2 regions of the Cupriavidus sp. UGS-1 genome follow, and region 1 is predicted to be linked to the other one. Evidence: riboswitches for the same ligand, from Rfam matches in the RefSeq annotation. Region 1 holds a riboswitch; the other holds the start of a gene.
The links. Region 1 has a riboswitch for glycine ahead of gcvT (glycine cleavage system aminomethyltransferase GcvT). Riboswitches for the same ligand answer to the same signal wherever they lie in the genome.

Region 1 (9,663 bases):
CGGTTGGACCGGAACAGACCGGGCTAGACCGGCCGATCGTCCTCGGGGCGCTCCCACAGGGAGACGCCGGGGCCGGGCGGTTCCTCCGGCAGTTCCTTGCGCTTGAGCACGCTGATCGCGCCGTCGTTTTCCAGGATCGCGATATAGACGTCGTCCAGGCTCGCGCATCCCTCGCGCCGCAGTACCTTCATCAGGTCGTCGCTGGTCAGCCGCGCGCCATGCATGACCTCGTCGATCACCTTGCCATGGCGGATCAGCAGTTGCGGATGGCCCTCGACCGCGTACTCGAACTTGCGGCTGCGCCAACTGAGCCAGCTGACCAGCACGTTGATGCCGATCAGCGTCGCGGCGAGGATCAGGCCCGCGGAGACCGACTTGTCATCGCCGACCATGGCGTTCTGCACGCCCTCGGACAGGATCAGCAGCAGGATCAGATCGAACGGTGTCATCTGTCCGATCTGCCGCTTGCCACCCAACCGCATCATGATCAGAAGGGCGAAATAAACGATCAGCCCTCGGACAATGAATTCCCACCACGGCGCGCTCATTTCCCACATCGACAGTCTCCTTACCGATGATGGTTCCGGCCCGGAGGCCGGAACCAGAAAGGCCGCACGCCGTCCAGCGTGCGCGCGGCAACAAGCCGCCGTGCGAAATGCAGCAGGAAGCGTGCCCGCTTACTCCTCGTACGCGCTCATCGGCACGCAGGAGCAGAACAGGTTGCGATCGCCGTAGACGTTGTCGGCCCGGCCGACCGGCGGCCAGTACTTCTGCGTCCGCAGCGAGGCTACCGGATAGGCGGCTTCCTCACGCGTGTACTTGTGATTCCACTCGTTGGCGGTGATGACCGCCGCGGTGTGAGGCGCGTTCTTCAGCGGGTTGTCCTCGCGGTCGAAGCTGCCGTCCTCGACGCGCGCGATTTCCTTGCGGATCGCGATCATCGCGTCGATGAAGCGGTCCAGCTCGTGCAGCGCCTCGCTCTCGGTCGGCTCGATCATCAGCGTGCCGGGCACCGGGAAGCTCATCGTCGGCGCATGGAAGCCATAGTCCATCAGCCGCTTGGCGACATCCTCGTTGCTGATGCCGGTCGCTTTCTGGATCGGACGCAGGTCGAGAATGCACTCGTGCGCGATATGGCCGTTGCCGCCGGTGTACAGCACCGGGTAGTAGTCCGACAGCCGCTTGGCGACGTAGTTGGCCGCCAGGATCGCGTTCTCGGTGGCGGCGGTCAGTCCGCGCGCGCCCATCATCGCGATATACATCCACGAGATCGGCAGGATGCTGGCCGAGCCGTAGGGCGCGGCAGAGATGGCGCCGATGCCGTCATCGGCGCGGCGATAGCCGGTGCTGGTGTGATTCGGCAGGAACGGGGCCAGGTGCGCGCCGACCGCAACCGGACCGACGCCCGGGCCGCCGCCGCCGTGCGGGATGCAGAAGGTCTTGTGCAGGTTCAGGTGCGACACGTCGCCGCCGAACTGCCCCGGCGCGGCGGTGCCGACCATCGCGTTCATGTTGGCGCCGTCGACATAGACCTGGCCGCCGTGGCTGTGGACGATCTCGCAGATGCGCTGCACGCCTTCCTCGAACACGCCGTGCGTGGACGGGTAGGTGATCATGATCGCCGCCAGGTTCTTGCCATGCTGCGCGGCCTTCTTCTCCAGATCGGCCAGGTCGACGTTGCCGTCCTCGTCGCAGGCCACGACCACCACCTGCATGCCGGCCATCTGCGCGGACGCCGGGTTGGTGCCGTGCGCCGACGACGGGATCAGGCAGATGTTGCGATGGCTCTCGCCGCGGCTCGCATGGTAGGCGTGGATGATCTGCAGGCCGGCGTATTCGCCTTGCGAGCCGGCGTTGGGCTGCAGGCTGACGGCGGCGTAGCCAGTGGCCGCGCACAGCATCGCCTCGAGCTGGGCGATCATCTCGCGGTAGCCGACGGTCTGGTCGTCCGGCGCGAACGGATGGATGCTCGAGAACTCGGGCCAGGTGACCGGGATCATCTCGCTGGTCGCGTTGAGCTTCATCGTGCAGGAGCCCAGCGGGATCATCGTGCGGTCGAGCGCCAGATCCTTGTCGGCCAGCATGCGCAGGTAGCGCAGCATCTCGTGCTCGGCATGGTGGGTGTTGAAGACCGGGTGCGTGAGGTAGGCGCTCTGGCGCGACAGCGCCGCCGGATAGCCATCATCGGCCGCGGCTTCCAGTGCGTCGAAGGCCGGCACCGGCTTGCCCTGCGCGAAGATCTCCCACAGCGCGACCACATCGTCGCGGCTGGTGGTCTCGTCCAGCGAGATGCCGACCTGCGTGGCGCCGGCGCGGCGCAGATTGATCTGGCGCGCGGCGGCCGCGGCGTGGATCGCCTCGGTGGCGGCACCAGTCTCGATCGTCAGCGTGTCGAAGAAGGTCTGGTTGGTGCGGGCGTAGCCCAGCGCCTGCAGGCCGCCGGCCAGCGTCGCGGTCAGCCGATGCACGCGCTGCGCGATCCGCTTCAGGCCCTGCGGCCCGTGGTAGACCGCGTACATCGACGCCATGACCGCCAGCAGCACCTGCGCGGTACAGATGTTCGAGGTCGCCTTCTCGCGGCGGATATGCTGCTCACGTGTCTGCAGCGCCAGCCGGTACGCCTTGTTGCCCTGCGCGTCGACGGTGACGCCGACCAGGCGGCCCGGCATCGAACGCTTGTAGGCGTCCTTGACGGCCATATAGCCGGCGTGCGGGCCGCCGAAGCCCAGCGGCACACCGAAGCGCTGCGAATTGCCGACCGCCACGTCCGCACCCCATTCGCCCGGCGCGGTGAGCAGCGTCAGCGCCAGCAGGTCGGCCGCGGCGACCACCAGGCCGCCGGCCGCGTGGACCGCATCGGCGATCGCGCGGTAGTCCGCCACGTCGCCGTTGACGCCCGGGTATTGCAGCAGCACGCCGAACGCGTGCGCCTGCGCCGCGTCGGCGGCGGGACCGACCTTGACCTCGATGCCGAGCGGCAGCGCGCGCGTGCGCACCACTTCGATCGTCTGCGGCAACACGTCGTCGGCCACGTAGAAGGTATTCGATGCGTGCTTGTTCACGCGCTGCAGCAGCGTCATCGCCTCGGCCGCGGCCGTGCCTTCGTCGAGCATCGACGCATTGGCGATATCGAGGCCCGTCAGGTCGGTGACCATCTGCTGGAAGTTCAGCATCGCCTCCAGGCGGCCCTGCGAGATCTCCGGCTGGTACGGCGTGTAGGCGGTGTACCAGGCCGGGTTTTCGAAGATGTTGCGCAGGATCACGCCCGGCGTCAGCGTGTTGTAGTAGCCCTGGCCGATGAAGCTCTTGAACACCTTGTTCTTGCCGGCGATGCCGCGCAGCTTGGCCAGCGCGGCTTCCTCGGTCAGCGGCTCGGTGAATTCGCCCAGCGGCATGCCGTCGCTGCGGCGGATCGCGGCCGGGATGATGGCGTCCATCAGCGCGGCGCGGCTGTCGTAGCCCAGCACCTTCAGCATGTGCTGCTGTTCGGCGGCGTCGGGACCGATATGGCGGTGGGAGAAGGCGTCGCGAGCTTCGAGTTCGGCCAGCGAAGGGCGAGCGGATTGAGCGGCGTTCATGGGCAGGGGAGCGTTCATGGCAAGTGACTCGGAGAGGCGGGCCGGGGCATGGTGGTCAGCCATGCCTCGGCGCCGCGGGCGGGGCGCCGGGCTCAGGCGCCGACGCTGGCCTTGTAGGCGTCGGCCGTCATCAGGCCGTTGACGTCGTCGCCGTTGGCCGGCTTGATCTTGAACAGCCAGGCATCGAAGGCGTTGGCGTTGACGCTCTCGGGCGCGTCCTTGACGGCGTCGTTGACGGCGACCACTTCACCGGCCACCGGCGCGTAGATGTCCGACGCGGCCTTGACCGATTCGACCACGGCCAGCGCGTCACCGGCGCCGACCGTCTTGCCGACCTCGGGCAGTTCGAGGAAGACGATGTCGCCGAGCGCATCCTGTGCGTGATCGGTGATGCCGATCGTCAGCGTGCCGTCGGTTTCGACGCGCACCCATTCGTGCGACTCGGTGTACTTCAGGTCAGCGGGGAAATTCATCGAGATTCTCCAATTTCAGATTCTTGTGTCGCGCCGCCGCGTGCCATCGGTGAAAGGGGCCGCGGGGCGCAGCGTGACCGGGTGGACGATGTCCGCAGTGAGCCGTCAGCTCACGAGTGCCTTGCCATTGCGCACAAACGGCAGTTTAACCACAGTCGCAGTCAGTTTGCGGTCGCGGATCAGCACCTGGACTTCGCTGCCGAGCGCCACATCCTTGGGCAGGCGCGCGAAGGCGATCGATTGGGACAGGGTCGGGCTGAAGGTGCCCGAGGTGGTTTCGCCCTCGCCGGCGGCGGTCAGCACGGTCTGGTGCGCGCGCAGCACGCCGCCCTTGTCGCGCAGGATCAGGCCGGCAAACTGCTGGCGCTGGCCGTTGGCCACCAGCGCGGCCTTGCCGACGAAATCGCGCTCGCTTTGCAGGTCGACGGTCCAGGCCAGGCCGGCGTCGAGCGGGGAGGTGTGGATGTCCATGTCCTGGCCGTACAGGTTCATGCCGGCTTCGAGCCGCAGCGTGTCGCGCGCGCCGAGCCCGGCCGGACGCACGCCGGCGGCATGCAGCTTTTCCCAGACCGCGGCGACGTTGTCGGCCGGCACCACCAGCTCGAAGCCGTCCTCGCCGGTGTAGCCGGTGCGGGCCACCATGATTTCGCCGATCGCGGCGTCTTCGACGACCATCGCGTTGAACGGCTTGAGCGCCTCGCTGGGCTGGGTCGACGGGAAGGCCGCCCACACCTTGGCGCGCGCGTTCGGGCCCTGCACGGCGACGATGGCCAGCGGTGCGGCATTATCGGAGGCGTTGTCGGTGCGACGGGGAGTAATGGTCACGCCGGCGCCGGTGTCGGCATTGCGCTGGCGGATCCAGTCGATGTCGCCGGTCGCGGTGCTGGCGTTGACCACCAGGCGGAAGCGGTCCTCGGCGAAGAAATAGACGATCAGGTCGTCGATCACACCGCCATTCGGGTCGAGCATGCAGGAATACAGCGCCTTGCCCGGGGTTTGCAGCTTGTCGACGTTGTTGGCGAGCAGTCCGCGCAGGAAGGCGCGGGTATTGGGTCCGGCGAGGTCGACGACGCACATGTGCGAAACGTCGAACATGCCCGCATCGCTGCGCACCGCATGGTGTTCTTCGATCTGCGAGCCGTAGTTGACCGGCATGTCCCATCCGCCGAAATCGACCATGCGGGCGCCGAGGGCGCGGTGGATGGCGTTGAGCGGGGTGGCCTGGAGCGTCATGGATTCCTCGGAGCGTGGCATCGTTCGGTCCGGCGCGCGCGGCGCGCCAAACAAAAAAGGGTCATCCGTCGCGCGGCTCGTTGGAACCGTCGCGACGGATGACCCCCTCTGTCCTCGATACCTGAGAGATTACGGACTGGTCCTGCGGTTCGCTTCGAACCCGCCGGCCCCGCCGTGCGCCCCTTCGGTGGACACGCTCATCATTCAATCGATGAATGGCGGGTGTCGCTCTCCAGAGTTCGGCATACATCGTGTGCATGCTGCATGCCGATCCGCCCGGTCCATGGTGCCTGAGAGTTTTCGGGTGATTCCCCTTCGGCGGCGCGAGTGAATGGTCTGTCGCGCGCTCTCCCGGACGGATGGCGCGACTCTAACCGCAGGCCTGCCGGCTGTCAACGCGAGAGCGGCGCGTTGCAGGCCACGGTTCCGGTGGCTCGGCCGGACCCGCCCCCGTGTTAACATCGCCCGCTTTGATCCATCCGCGACCCGTGCCCAAACGCGTCGCGCCTGCGGCCCGCCTCCCTTGCGATGCGGCCCGGCCTCCAGCCGTACCCGACCTCCGCCCCCGACCGATGACCCACGGACTGAACGCCGCCCAATCCGAAGCCGTCCGCTATCTGGACGGCCCCTGCCTGGTGCTCGCCGGCGCGGGTTCGGGCAAGACCCGGGTGATCACGCAGAAGATTGCGCATCTGATCGAGGACAAGGGCTTCGAGCCCCGCCACATCGCCGCGGTGACCTTCACCAACAAGGCCGCCAAGGAAATGCAGGAGCGGATCGCCAAGCTGATGGAGGGCAAGACCCGGGACGGCAAGCGCATCCCGCTGCGCCAGCTGACCGTCTGCACCTTCCACTCGCTGGGCGTGCAGATCCTGCGCGCCGAGGCCGAGCACCTGGGCCTGAAGCCGCAGTTCTCGATCATGGACGCCGATGACTGCTTCGGCCTGATCCAGGAGCAGCTGGCCACCACTGACAAGAAGCTGATCCGCAGCGTGCAGAGCACGATCTCGCTGTGGAAGAACGGCATGGTCGATCCCGAGACCGCGATCGCCGAGGCCACCGACGCCGACCAGCACCAGGCCGCGCTGATCTACCGCAACTATGTCGCCACGCTGGCGGCGTACCAGGCGGTCGACTTCGACGACCTGATCCGGCTGCCGGCCGAGCTGTTCGCACGCGACGAAACCGTGCGGCTCAAGTGGCAGAACCGGCTGCGCTACTTCCTCGTCGACGAATACCAGGACACCAACGCCTGCCAGTACCAGCTGCTGAAGCTGCTGGCCGGCGGCTCGCATCTGCGCGCGCCCGCCTTCACCGCGGTCGGCGACGACGACCAGGCGATCTACGGCTGGCGCGGCGCCACGCTGGACAATCTGCGCCTGCTGCAGACCGACTTCCCGAACCTGAAGGTCATCAAGCTCGAGCAGAACTATCGCTCCACGGTGCGCATCCTGCAGGCCGCCAATGCGGTGATCGCCAACAACCCCAAGCTGTTCGACAAGACGCTGTGGAGCGAGCACGGCATGGGGGACCCGATCACCGTGACGCCGATGAACGACGAGGAGCACGAGGCCGAGTCGGTGGTGTTCAAGCTGTCGGCGCACAAGTTCGAGCGGCGCGCGCAGTTCCGCGACTACGCGATCCTCTATCGCGGCAACCACCAGGCGCGGCTGTTCGAGCAGATCCTGCGCCGCGAGCGCATCCCGTATGTGCTGTCCGGCGGGCAGAGCTTCTTCGACAAGGCCGAGATCAAGGACATCTGTGCCTATCTGCGGCTGATCGCCAATCCCGACGACGATCCGGCCTTTATCCGCGCGGTCACCACGCCGCGGCGCGGGGTCGGCAATACCACGCTGGAGGTGCTGGGCACCTTCGCCGGGCAGGCCAAGGTGTCGCTGTTCGAGGCGGCGATGATGGGCGGCATCGAAGGCAAGCTGCAGCCGCGCCAGCTCGAGCCGCTGCGCACCTTCTGCGAGGCGATGGTGCGGCTGGCCGACCGTGCCGCGCGCGATCCGGCCACCGAGGTGCTCGACGATCTGATGGAAGGCATCCACTACGAAGCCTATCTGTACGACACCTTCGACGAGCGCCAGGCCCAGGCCAAATGGACCAATACGCTGGAATTCCTCGACTGGCTCAAGCGCAAGGGCACCAAGCCGGAGGCCGCGGACGGCGAGGCGACCGGCTTCGACACCGCCGACGGCTTCGGCGACGAAGGCAAGAACCTGCTGGAGCTGACGCAGACGGTCGCGCTGATGAGCATGCTCGAGGGCCGCGAGGAGGATCCGGATGCAGTGCGGCTGTCGACGCTGCACGCGTCCAAGGGCCTCGAATATCCGCACGTGTTCCTGGTCGGCGTGGAGGAGGGCATCCTGCCGCATTGCCGCGAGGACGAGGACCTGAGCGACGAGAAGATCGAGGAGGAGCGGCGCCTGATGTATGTCGGCATCACGCGCGCGCAGCGCAGCCTGCATATCAGCTGGTGCAAGAAGCGCAAGCGCGCGCGCGACACCTACTCGTGCCAGCCGTCGCGCTTCATCGGCGAGATGAAGCTCGAGGAAGCCCCGGCACCGAAGGACGAGACGCCGGCGATGAGCCCGAAGGACCGGCTGGCGGGACTGAAGGCGCTGCTCGGCACCAAGGCCGCGGCCGGCTGAAGCGCAGCGCCGGGTACGCGAGGCCTTTCGTATCAGCGCCGATACAAAGCGGCCAAGGGCCTGCAACATCGGGCTGCTACAGTGCCGGATCGCCGAGGCCGCTCGGCGCCGCGGCACACCGCTTCTTCCCTTCCTCCTCGATGGACCTGAGTCTTCCCGATGCCGCGCCCGCGGCAATCCGCCTGCTGATCGTCGATGACGACGCGCAAATCCGCACGATGCTTGCCGACTACCTGTCGACCTTCGGCATCGCTGCGGACGGCGTCGAAGGCGGCGCCGCCATGCGGGCCGCGCTGGCCGCCCAAGCCTACGACCTGGTGATCCTCGACCTGTCGCTGCCGGGCGAGAACGGCCTGGCGCTGTGCCGCGAACTGCGGGAGCAGGGCGATCTGCCGGTGATCATGCTGACCGCGCGGGCGGAACTGGCCGATCGCGTGGTCGGCCTGGAGGTGGGGGCCGACGACTACGTCACCAAGCCCTTCGAAATGCGAGAGCTGGTCGCCCGCATCCATACGGTGCTGCGGCGCAGCCGCGGCGGCGAGCGCGGCATGCGGGCCGGCCCTTCTGCGGCAGCGGCGCGCGCCCGGGTCGAACTGCGCTTCGGCGACTGGCGCCTGCATACGGTGCTGCGCCAGCTGGTCGACCGCGACGATACCGTGGTGCCGCTGTCGAACGCGGAATTCCGGCTGCTGCTGGCCTTTCTTGACCATCCGCAGCAGATCCTCGATCGCGAACGGCTGATCCAGTTGGCGCGCGGCCGCGAACTGGATCTGTTCGATCGCAGCATCGACCTGCTGGTGTCGCGGCTGCGGCAGAAGCTGCGCGAGGACCCGCGCGAGCCCGGCCTGATCCGCACGGTTCGCGGCGAGGGCTACGTCTTTACCGCCAGCGTGCAGGGCTGAGCCAGTGGCGGCGCGTCGCTTCGACACGATGTTCGTGCGCCTGTTCGTCGCGATGGCGGCGATCATGGTTGCGGTGCATATCCTTGGCGTGACCGTGGTGGAGAGCGTGTTTCCGCGGCACGGTCCCCGGCACGGCAGCCACGCCGTCGGTGGTACCGCCGACCGGCCCGCCGCACCGGCGCACGAGGGCCAGCGTCCGCCGCCGGGCCCACCGCGCCCGCCAGGCCCGCCCGGTCCGGGCAGGCCACCGCCATTCGGCATGCTGTTCCAGTTCGCCGCGATCGTGGCCGCCTCCTGGGTCGGTGCGCGCGTGCTGGCGCGCCCGGTGCAGCAGCTCGCGCGCGGCGCCGGCAGGCTGACCCAGGACGTCCACGCGCCACCGCTCGACGAACAGGGCGGACCGAACGAGGCGCGCGAGGCCGCGCGCGCCTTCAATCGCATGCAGCAACGGATCCAGACCCAGCTGGCGCAGCAGGCTCGCTTCCTGGCCGCGGTCTCGCACGATCTGCGCACGCCGCTGACCCGGATGGCCTTGCGCATCGAGCGGCTAGACGATGCCGACACGAGCCGGCGGCTGCGTCAGGACCTCGCCGAGATGAACGCGCTGATCGATGCCACGCTCGGCTATCTGCGCGAGCGCGAAGGCGCCGCCGGCCCGCGCCAGCGCGTCGACATCGCCGCGCTGGTGCAGGCCGTCGTCGACGATGCGATGGAACTGGGCCAGCAGGTCTCGTGCAGCGGCTCGGCGCAGCCGCTGGCAGTCTATCCGGCCGAGCTGCGCCGCGCGCTGGTCAATCTGATCGAGAACGCGCACCGCTAT
Region 2 (9,663 bases), on a different contig from region 1:
CTGGCGCCGGTGCGCGCCGGCACGCCCGCCGCCGGCTCGCCGCTGGCCTTGATCGGCCCCGGCACCGGGCTCGGCGTGTCGGGGCTGATCCCCGGCCGCCACGGTGCCGCGCCGGTGGCGCTGGCCGGAGAGGGCGGGCATATCGAACTGATGCCGGCCACCGACGACGAGTGGATCGCCTGGCATGCCGCGCATCGTGACCACGGCCGCGTGTCGGCCGAACGGCTGCTGTCGGGCATGGGGCTGTCGCACACGCATGCCGCGCTCGCCGCAGAAACGGGTACGCCCGTGCGCGTGCCGCTGACCGCGGCGGAGGTCACCGAGGGTGCCCTGCAGCGCGGCGACGCGCTATGCCAGCGTGCGCTGGCCGTGTTCTGCGGCCTGCTCGGTTCGGTCGCGGCCGATGTGACGCTGATCCTTGGCGCGCGCGGTGGTGTCTATATCGGCGGCGGCATCGTGCCGCGCTTCGTTGAGGCGCTGGCGGCGTCGAGCTTCAATGCGCGCTTCATCGACAAGGGACGCATGCGCGCGTTTCTGGAACCGGTGCCGGTGCAGGTGATCACCGCGCAGTTTCCCGCGCTGCCGGGGCTGGCACACGCGCTGGCCGAAGCGGTCGATCGGCGATGAGCCGCCGCGGGCCTTGCGGATTGCGAACCAACGGAGCGAAGCGATGCGCGTGCTGCTGATCGAAGACGACACGATGATCGGCGATTCCGTGCGGCTCGCGCTGCGGCAGGAAGGCTTCGCGGTGGACTGGGTGCGCGATGGCGAGGCCGGCCTGTCGGCCGCCACGCAGCCGCCCGGCATCGCCGCCGGCGGCGCCGCCGAAGGGCAGCACGATCTGGTGCTGCTCGATCTCGGCCTGCCGCGCCGTTCGGGACTCGACGTGCTGGCCGGCATGCGCGCGCGCGGCGTCGCCACGCCGGTGCTGATCCTGACCGCGCGCGATGCGGTCGCCGATCGGGTCGCCGGCCTGAACGCCGGTGCGGACGACTATCTGGTCAAGCCGTTCGACCTGCAGGAGCTGGTGGCGCGCATCCATGCGCTCTCGCGACGCGCGCAGGGCCGGGCCGAGCCGCTGGTCCGCTATGGCGCGATCGTGCTCAATCCGGCCACGCGCGAAGTCACGCTGGCCGGCGAGCCGGTCCATCTGTCGGCGCGCGAATACGCGCTGCTGGCGGCGTTGCTGGCCCGGCCCGGCAAGGTCTGGTCGGTGCCGCAGCTGCAGGAGAAGTTGTACGGCTGGGACGACGAGGTCGGCAGCAATACGGTCGAGGTCTATATCCACGCGCTGCGCAAGAAGTTCGGCCAGGGTTTGATCCGCAATATCCGCGGCGTCGGTTATGTCTGTCCGAAGCTCGAGGAGAGCGCCGAGCCAGGTGGCGCCGATCCCGCGGCAGGGGGCGTGCGCTGATGCGATCGATCCAGCGGACCCTGCTGTGGTGGCTCGCCCTCGGCCTGCTGGCCGGCATCGCCGCCGCCACCGCGCTGATCTACGGCCAGGCGCGGCAGGAGGCCAACGCGCTGTTCGACTACCAGATGCGCCAGGTCGCGCTTGCGCTGCCGAGCCAGTTCAGCGGCCCGGCGCTGCCGTCGCTGTCGCCGCCGCTGCCGCCCGGCACCGACAATCTGTTTCGCTCCGACGAGGATGTGGTGATCCATATCTGGGACGGTACCGGCCGCAGCCTCTATCTGTCGCACTCGCGGCCGTCGCTGCCGCCGCGCGCCGAGCTGGGTTTCTCCAACGTCCGCACCGACGACGGCGAGTTCCGCATTTACAGCGTGCAGCTTGGGCCGGCGGTGGTGCAGATCGCGCAGCCGATGAGCGCGCGCCGCGAAGTGGCGGCACGGATGGCGCTGCGCACGGTCGCGCCGCTGCTGTTGCTGCTGCCGCTGCTCGGCTGGATGGTCTGGCTCGCGGTCGGCCGCGGGCTGCGGCCGGTGCGCGAGATCGCGCGGCAGGTCGGCAAACGCGATGCCAACGCGCTGTCGCCGCTGGCGGTCGCCGAGATGCCGGCCGAGATCGCGCCGCTGACCGAGGCGCTGAACCTGCTGCTGGCGCGGCTCTCCGACGCGATCGACACGCAGCGCGCGTTCATCGCCGATGCCGCGCACGCGCTGCGCACGCCGCTGACGGCGCTGCAGCTGCAGGCGCAGCTGGTCGAACGCGCCGACAGCGAGCCGGCGCGCCGCGAGGCAGTGGGCAATCTGCGCGACGGCCTCGAGCGGCTGACGCATCTGGTGACGCAGTTATTGACGCTGGCGCGTCACGAGCCGGGCGCGGCCGTCGCGGGCCAGCAGCCGGTCGCCTTGCGCGAACTGGCCGCGGCCGTGGTCGGCGAGATGACGCAGGCCGCGCTGGACCGGAATATCGACCTGGGGCTCGACGCCAGCGGCGACGGCGACGATGGTGGCAATGGTCGCCAGGCTGGCGATGCTGGCGCTGGAGACGCGGCCGGGCTGACCGTGCAGGGCGATGCCGACGCGCTGCGCATCCTGCTGACCAATCTGATCGACAACGCGCTGCGTTATGTGCCGGCCGGCGGCAAGGTCGACGTGCGCGTGCAGCGCGGCGACGCGGGCCGGGTCGCGCTGATCGTCGCCGACAACGGTCCCGGCATCCCGCCCGAACAGCGCGCCCGCGTGCTGGACCGCTTCTATCGCTTGCCCGATGCGCCGAGCGGCGGCAGCGGCCTGGGCCTGGCCATCGTCGACGAGATCGCCCAGGTGCATCGCGCCACGCTGTCGCTCGAGGATAACGAGCCGGGGCTGCGCGTGCGGGTGGTGTTTCCCGAGGCCGCCAACGCGTCAGGCACGGGCCGCGATTAGGCCGCTGCCTTCACGCGCCGCCACGTTCTTGTCGAAAAGCGTACCCGTTTCTGCGTACTCGCTTGACCGACCCTTTCGGACTTTCCGAACCTTTGCGTCCCCTTCGCTGATCTCACCCCGCTTCAGGAGGTACCCATGCAAATCGATCTCACCGGCAAGACCGCGCTGGTCACCGCCTCGACAGCCGGCATCGGGCTGGCCATCGCCATCGGGCTGGCGCGCAGCGGCGCGGCGGTCATCGTCAATGGCCGCAAGCAGGACACCGTCGAAGGCGCCATCGCGGACGTGGTGCGCGAGGTGCCGGGCGCCACGGTGCGCGGCGTCGCGGCCGACGTGGGCAGCGCCCACGGGTGCGATGCGATCGTGGCCGCGGAGCCGGCGGTCGACATTCTGGTGAACAACGCCGGCATCTACGGTCCGCGCGATTTCTACGAACTGAGCGACGAGGACTGGGCCCGCATCTTCGATGTCAACGTGATGTCCGGCGTGCGGCTGGCGCGGGCGTATACGGCCGCGATGGCGGCCAACGGCTGGGGCCGCGTGGTCTTCATCTCGTCGGAGTCTGCGCTGAACACGCCGGAGGACATGATCCACTACGGCTTCTCGAAGACCGCGCAGCTGGCGGTGTCGCGCGGCCTCGCCAAACGGCTGACCGGTACCGGCGTCACGGTCAACGCGGTATTGCCAGGGCCAACGCTGTCCGACGGCCTGCGCGAGATGCTGCGCGAGGATGCCGACAAGGCAGGGCTGTCGATCGAGGAAGCGGCCGCCGAGTTCGTCAAGGCGCATCGGCCCAGCTCGATCCTCCAGCGCGCGGCCACGGTGGAGGAAGTCGCCAACATGGTGGTCTATGTCTGTTCGCCGCAGGCATCGGCGACGACCGGCGCCGCGTTGCGCGTCGACGGCGGCGTGGTCGATACCATCGCTTGATGCCGGGGCGCGAGCGGGCGGCATCCGCGCGGCGATGGCGAGACGTCGAGACATCGGAGACCCTTGATTCGACTGAGGTTGTGTACGCAGAAACGGGTACGCACGGCACGCCACGCGGCATCGGACGGCGTTCGCACGACGCAGAAACGGGTACGGTGCGGCCCCGCATTCGCACGTGCCCGGTGCGGATGGCCCGCCCGATTCATGCCGTGCCCGGGCCTGGCTTTGGTCCGCAAGGTGCACTGTGTGCCGGCAACTGGGCCGGCAATTGGGCGGGCAGTAGGGCCGGCAGTAGGGCTGGCCATGGGGCTGTCGATGCGGCCGCCAATCGGCTCCAGTCGGCTGCCAGTCGGCTGCCAATGCGGCCCGCAGAAACGGGTACGCGCGCCGAAAGCCGTGCGCAGAAACGGGTACGCTTTGGCGCCCATGCATGCGCGGCAGCGATGAAACGAAAACACCGGCGCGCATGGCGATGCCATGCCGCGCCGGTGTCGTTGTTTCAGACCTGTATCAGACGGATATCAAACCTCGGCCGGCTCCGATGCGGCGGCGCGCGCGGCAATCACCGGCGCGAGCGGAGGCGCCATCCGTGGCGCCTGCGGCAGCGGACCGCAAAAGCCGAAGTCCACTTCCGGCACGCGGCCGCTGATCAGTTCGGCGATCGCGCGTCCCGAGCCGCAGCCGTGCGTCCAGCCCAGCGTGCCATGGCCGGTGTTCAGGTACAGCCCCTGCACCGCGCTCGCGCCGATATACGGCACGTTGCCCGGCGTCGCGGGACGCAGGCCGGTCCAGTAGCGCGCCAGTTCGGGCCGGCTGACACCGGGGAAGATCTCCAGCGTACGCCGCACGATGGCCTCGCAGCGCACCGGGTTCAGCTCCATCGAATAGCCGTTGAGCTCGGCGGTGCCGGCGATGCGCAGCCGGTCGCCCAGCCGCGAAAACACCAGCTTGTACTCGTCGTCGGTCAGGCTGACGCTCGGCGCGCGCTCGGGATCGAGCACCGGCAGCGTGGCCGAATAACCCTTGGCCGGATAGATGTCGAGCTTGACGCCCAGCGGACGCGCCAGCATCGGGCTGAAGCTGCCGAGCGCGAGCACATAGGCGTCCGCCTGCTCGACGGTATAGGCGCCGGTCTCGTCGGCGATCTCGACCCCACGCATGCGGCCGCCTTCGGCCAGCAGCCGCTGCACGCGCACGCCATAGCGGAAGTGCACGCCGCGCGCCTCGCACAGCGCGGCCAGTCCGGTGGTGAAGCGATGCACGTCGCCGGACTCGTCCTCGCTGGTGTAGGTGGCGCCCGCCAGCCGCGGCGCGATCGACGCCAACGCGGGTTCCAGCTTCACCACTTCGTCGGGACCGATCACGCGGCGCTCGCAGCCGAGCTCGCGCATGATGCGCGCCGGCTCGATCGCCGCGTCGAATTCCTTCTGGCTGGTATAGAAGTGGAGGATGCCGTGGGTCAGGTGGTCGTACTCGATGCCGGTCTCGGCGCGCAGCGCCTGCAGGCTGGCGCGGCTGTAGGTGCCGAGATTGAGCAGCTGGATCATGTTGCGGGTGGAACGCCGGGCCGGACATTCGCGCAGGAATTTCAGGCCCCACGACCATTGCGCCGGGTCGGCGCGCAGGCGGAACAGCAGCGGCGCGTCCTCGCGTCCCAGCCAGCTGAGCAGCTTCAGCGGCGCCGACGGGTTGGCCCAGGGCTCGGCATGGCTGACCGAGATCTGGCCGCCATTGCCGAAGCTGGTTTCGCGTGCCGCGCCGGCATTGCGCTCGAGCACCACGACCTCGTGGCCGGCCTTGGACAGATACCACGCCGAGGCCACGCCGATCACGCCGGCTCCCATCACGATGACTTTCATTTCAGGCTCCAGGATGCAAAAAGGGGCAGCCGGCCGGCATCGTCGATGCCAACCCGGCTGCCCCCACTGTCCTTTTGCCTGAGAGATTCACCGCGTCCGCCCCGGACCCGGCTTGCCCCTTCGGCGGCCGTCATCGTCAAATCATGATGGCGGCGCTCTCCAGTTCGTTGTCGTCTCCAGTCTTCGGTACCTGAGCGTTTCGGGGGTACGCCTTCGGCAGCGCTGCCGCCGCGCTGTCGCGGCAGGCTCGCTTTCTCCTGGATGGGCGGACAGTAACACGGCGCGGCGGCGGCCGCAACGCGAGTTACTGACGCCCGGCGGGCGGCGTCCCCGCCTTGCGGGCCTGCTTGTTGGCGTACATCGCCTGATCGGCCTGCGCCAGCAGATCGGCGATGCCCGCATGGCGGGCGGGATCGAACGCGACCGCGCCGGCGCTGAAGTCGAGCCGATAGCCGCGCTGGCTCTGCGCGTTGTGTGCCTCCACGCCTTGCCGCAGCCGGGCCAGCATCGCGTCGCACTGGTCGGCGCAGGCGTCGACCAGCAGCACGACGAACTCGTCGCCGCCGAGCCGTCCGATCAGGTCGGACTGCCGGAACGCCTGGCGCAATTGATCGGCAAAGGCGGTCAGCGCCAGATCGCCCTCCGCGTGGCCGAAGCGGTCGTTGATGGCCTTGAAGCCATCCATGTCGAAGAACAGCAGCGTGGCCGGCATCCGCTGGCGCTGGCAGACCGCCAGCGCATGCTGCGCCAGCGCCGAAAAGCCGCGCCGGTTCGACAGCATCGTCAGGTCATCCATCGACGCCAGTTGCGCCGACTCCAGCTCCTGCTCGGCCAGGCGCCCCAGATCGTGCAGCAGCGCCTGGTCGTCCTTGTCGAACTCGCGCGGCGCGGTGTCGATCAGGCACAGCGTGCCGACCTTGGCGCCGCCGCGTACCGCGAGCGGGCAGCCGGCATAGAAGCGCACGCCGGGCGCGCCCGTGACCAGCGGGTTGTCGTGAAAGCGCTGGTCCTGCAGCGCATCGGGCACGATCAGCAGATCGTCGCGCAGGATCGCGTGGCCGCAGAACGATTGCTCGCGCGGCGTTTCGCGTACGGCCAGGCCGAACGAGGACTTGAACCATTGCCGCCTGGCGTCGACCAGGCTCACCAGCGCGATCGGCACGTCGAACAGCCGCCTGGCCAGGCGTGTCAGCCGGTCGAAGCGCTCTTCGGCGGCGGTGTCGAGGAGGTTCAGCGAATACAGCGCGTCGAGGCGCCGCGGGTCATCGGCGGGAATGGGAGCAGGAATCATCTCGTCAATGCGATCGTTGTTACCCCGATCGTCGTCGGCCCGTCTGGAGCGGGTTTGTCGCCGGCCGCCGCGGTGCCGCGGGGCCGGTCGATGGGTCGTTCAATGTGTGGGCGGCCGCATGCGCCGTCGTGGACGTGGCCGCCAGCACCGGTGCGCTGACGCTACACCTCGCGCGTCATCCCCTTCAGATCGATCCATTGTTCGAACTGCTCGGCGGTGACATGGCCCGAGGCGATTGCCGCCTCGCGCAGCGACAGGTTGCGGGCCACGGCCAGCTTGGCGATCTCGGCGGCCTTGTCGTAGCCGATATGCGGGTTCAGCGCGGTGACCGGCATCAGCGATCGCTCGAGCAGCTCGGCGATGCGCGCCCGGTCGGCTTCGACGCCGGCCACCATGTGTTCGGCGAAGCTGGCCGCCGCGTCGGCCAGCAGTGTAACCGACTGCAGCAGGCTGTACACGATGACCGGCTTGTAGGCGTTCAGCTCCAGCGTGCCGAGGCCGTTGGCCAGCGTGATCGTGGTGTGGTTGCCGATCACGCGGCAGCAGACCATCGCCAGCGCCTCGGCCTGGGTCGGGTTGACTTTGCCCGGCATGATCGACGAGCCGGGCTCGTTTGCCGGGAGCTGCAGTTCGGCAAAGCCCGCGCGCGGGCCGGAACCGAGCAGCATGAAGTCGCGCGCGATCTTCAGGAAGGACGAGGCCGTGGTGTTCAGCGCGCCGGACAGATCGGCGAGCGCGTCGTGCGCGGCCTGCAGCGCGTAGCGGTTGGCCGCCGGTTCGAACGGCAGGCCCGTGTAGTCGGCCAGCGCGCGCGCGAAGGCGGCGGCAAAGCCGGCGGGCGCATTCAGGCCGGTGCCGACCGCGGTGCCGCCCTGGGGCACCGGCATCGCGCGCAGCACGGCCTGGTGCAGCCGCGCCTGCGCATCGGCGACCTGGGCCTGGTAGCCGGAGAACTCCTGGCCCAGCGTCAGCGGCACCGCATCCTGCAGATGGGTGCGGCCCACCTTGACGATGTCGGCGAAGGCCTCGACCTTGCTGCCCAGCGTCTTCTGCAACGTCTCCAGCGCCGGCAGCAGCTGGCGCTGCACCGCGCGCGCGGCGGCGATATGCATCGCGGTCGGGAAGCTGTCGTTGGACGACTGGCTCGCGTTGACGTGGTCGTTGGGATGAACCGGACGCTTGCTGCCGACCTCGCCGCCGAGCAGCTGGATCGCACGATTGGCGATCACCTCGTTCAGGTTCATGTTGGTCTGCGTGCCCGAGCCGGTCTGCCAGACCGACAGCGGAAACTCGTCGGGCCACTGGCCGGCGATGATCTCCTCGGCGGCCTGTTCGATCGCCTGCGCCAGCGCCGCGTCGAGCACGTTCAGCTCGCGGTTCGCACGCGCCGCGCACAGCTTCAGGATCGCAAAGGCCTCGATCAGCGCGGGCGGCATCTTCTCGTTGCCGATGCGGAAGTTCTGGCGCGAGCGCTCGGTCTGCGCGCCCCACAGGTGGTCGGCGGGGACGGGTACCTGGCCCAGGCTGTCCTGTTCGATGCGGGTCGCTGGGGGCTGCTGGTCTGACATGACTGGCTCCTGTGAACGAACGATGCGGATCGGCCTTCTAGGATACGCCGCCGGGACTGCCGACGCCGCGCCGGCGCGCAAGCCGGCCTACGGGCGCGCCTCCCGCGATCGGTTCGCCAGCTCGGGCGGGCCGATCTCGAAGCGGCCGCGTCCGGCGTCCTTGGCGCGGTACAGCAGCGCATCGGCCTCCTTGGCCAGCTGCTGCCATGTCATCGGCGCGCCCTGGTACAGCGCGATGCCGATGCTGACATTGACGTCGACGAAGGCGCCCTCGATGAAGAAGCGGCGGCCCACCGCATGCAGGATCGCGCCGGCGACGCGCACCGCGACATCGGGCCGGTCGATGTCCTCCATCACGATGGCGAACTCGTCGCCGCCCAGCCGCGCCACCGCATCGCGCTCGCGCACGCAGCGCTGCACGCGCTTGGCAAAGCTCTGCAGCAACTGGTCGCCGGCCGCGTGGCCATAGTGGTCGTTGACCGCCTTGAAGCGGTCCATGTCCAGATACAGCAGCGCCATCAGCCGGTCCTGCGAGCGGCTGCGCGCCATCGCCTCGGCCAGCCGCGTCTCGAACGCGCTGCGGTTCAGCAGCTGCGTCAGATGGTCCAGGCGCGAGATCTGCGCGAGCCGCAGCGTCTCGAGCTTGCGTGCGGTGATGTCCTGCACATGGACATGCACCCCCTCGACGCGGCTGCCGTCGGCGCTCCACTCGGGCCGGAAATTGGTTTCGGTGCAGTGGTAGTCGGGATCGTGGAACTCGGTCTCGAACGTGACCGCGGTGCCGGCCAGCGCCTGCTGCAGATACGGCTGGATGCGGGCGTAGCGCGCCTCGCCCAGCAGTTCGCGCAGCGTCATGCCGCGCAGCTGGTCGAGCGGAATGCCGAAGGTGCGCTCGTAGGCGAGGTTGTTGAAGACGTAGCGCTCGTCGGTGTCGATGAAGGCCAGCAGCGACGGCAGCGTGTCGGTGACCGCGCGCAGGCGCGTTTCGCTGCGGTGCAGCTGTTCGCGGCGCTCGCGCACGTCGCGCATCAGCCGGGCGAACGCGCGCGCCAGCACGCCGATCTCGTCATGGCGATGGGTCGACAGCCGCTCGTAGGCCGACAGGTCGCGCGCGCTGTCGCGCACCACGCGCCGCAGCTGCGCCAGCGGCGCGAACATCCAGTGCACCGCGAACCAGTTCAGCACC

Region 2: it holds a riboswitch for glycine, as region 1 does, so the genes downstream of both, LRR16_RS11720 (D-amino acid dehydrogenase) here and gcvT (glycine cleavage system aminomethyltransferase GcvT) in region 1, are expected to answer to the same signal.

Annotation. Positions count from the first base shown of each region.
Region 1 covers NZ_JAJQJF010000009.1:84,502-94,164, reverse strand. The annotation lists gene LRR16_RS13730 (DUF421 domain-containing protein) at 24-557, opposite strand; gene gcvP (aminomethyl-transferring glycine dehydrogenase) at 678-3,596, opposite strand; gene gcvH (glycine cleavage system protein GcvH) at 3,671-4,051, opposite strand; gene gcvT (glycine cleavage system aminomethyltransferase GcvT) at 4,157-5,284, opposite strand; glycine riboswitch at 5,383-5,530, opposite strand; glycine riboswitch at 5,552-5,648, opposite strand; gene LRR16_RS13710 (UvrD-helicase domain-containing protein) at 5,857-7,941, shown strand; gene LRR16_RS13705 (response regulator) at 8,082-8,843, shown strand; gene LRR16_RS13700 (ATP-binding protein) at 8,848-9,663, shown strand, end outside.
Region 2 covers NZ_JAJQJF010000007.1:94,881-104,543, reverse strand. The annotation lists gene glk (glucokinase) at 1-627, shown strand, start outside; gene LRR16_RS11735 (response regulator transcription factor) at 671-1,414, shown strand; gene LRR16_RS11730 (ATP-binding protein) at 1,414-2,829, shown strand; gene LRR16_RS11725 (SDR family NAD(P)-dependent oxidoreductase) at 2,965-3,759, shown strand; gene LRR16_RS11720 (D-amino acid dehydrogenase) at 4,281-5,618, opposite strand; glycine riboswitch at 5,675-5,791, opposite strand; gene LRR16_RS11715 (diguanylate cyclase) at 5,923-6,909, opposite strand; gene fumC (class II fumarate hydratase) at 7,071-8,477, opposite strand; gene LRR16_RS11705 (diguanylate cyclase domain-containing protein) at 8,565-9,663, opposite strand, start outside.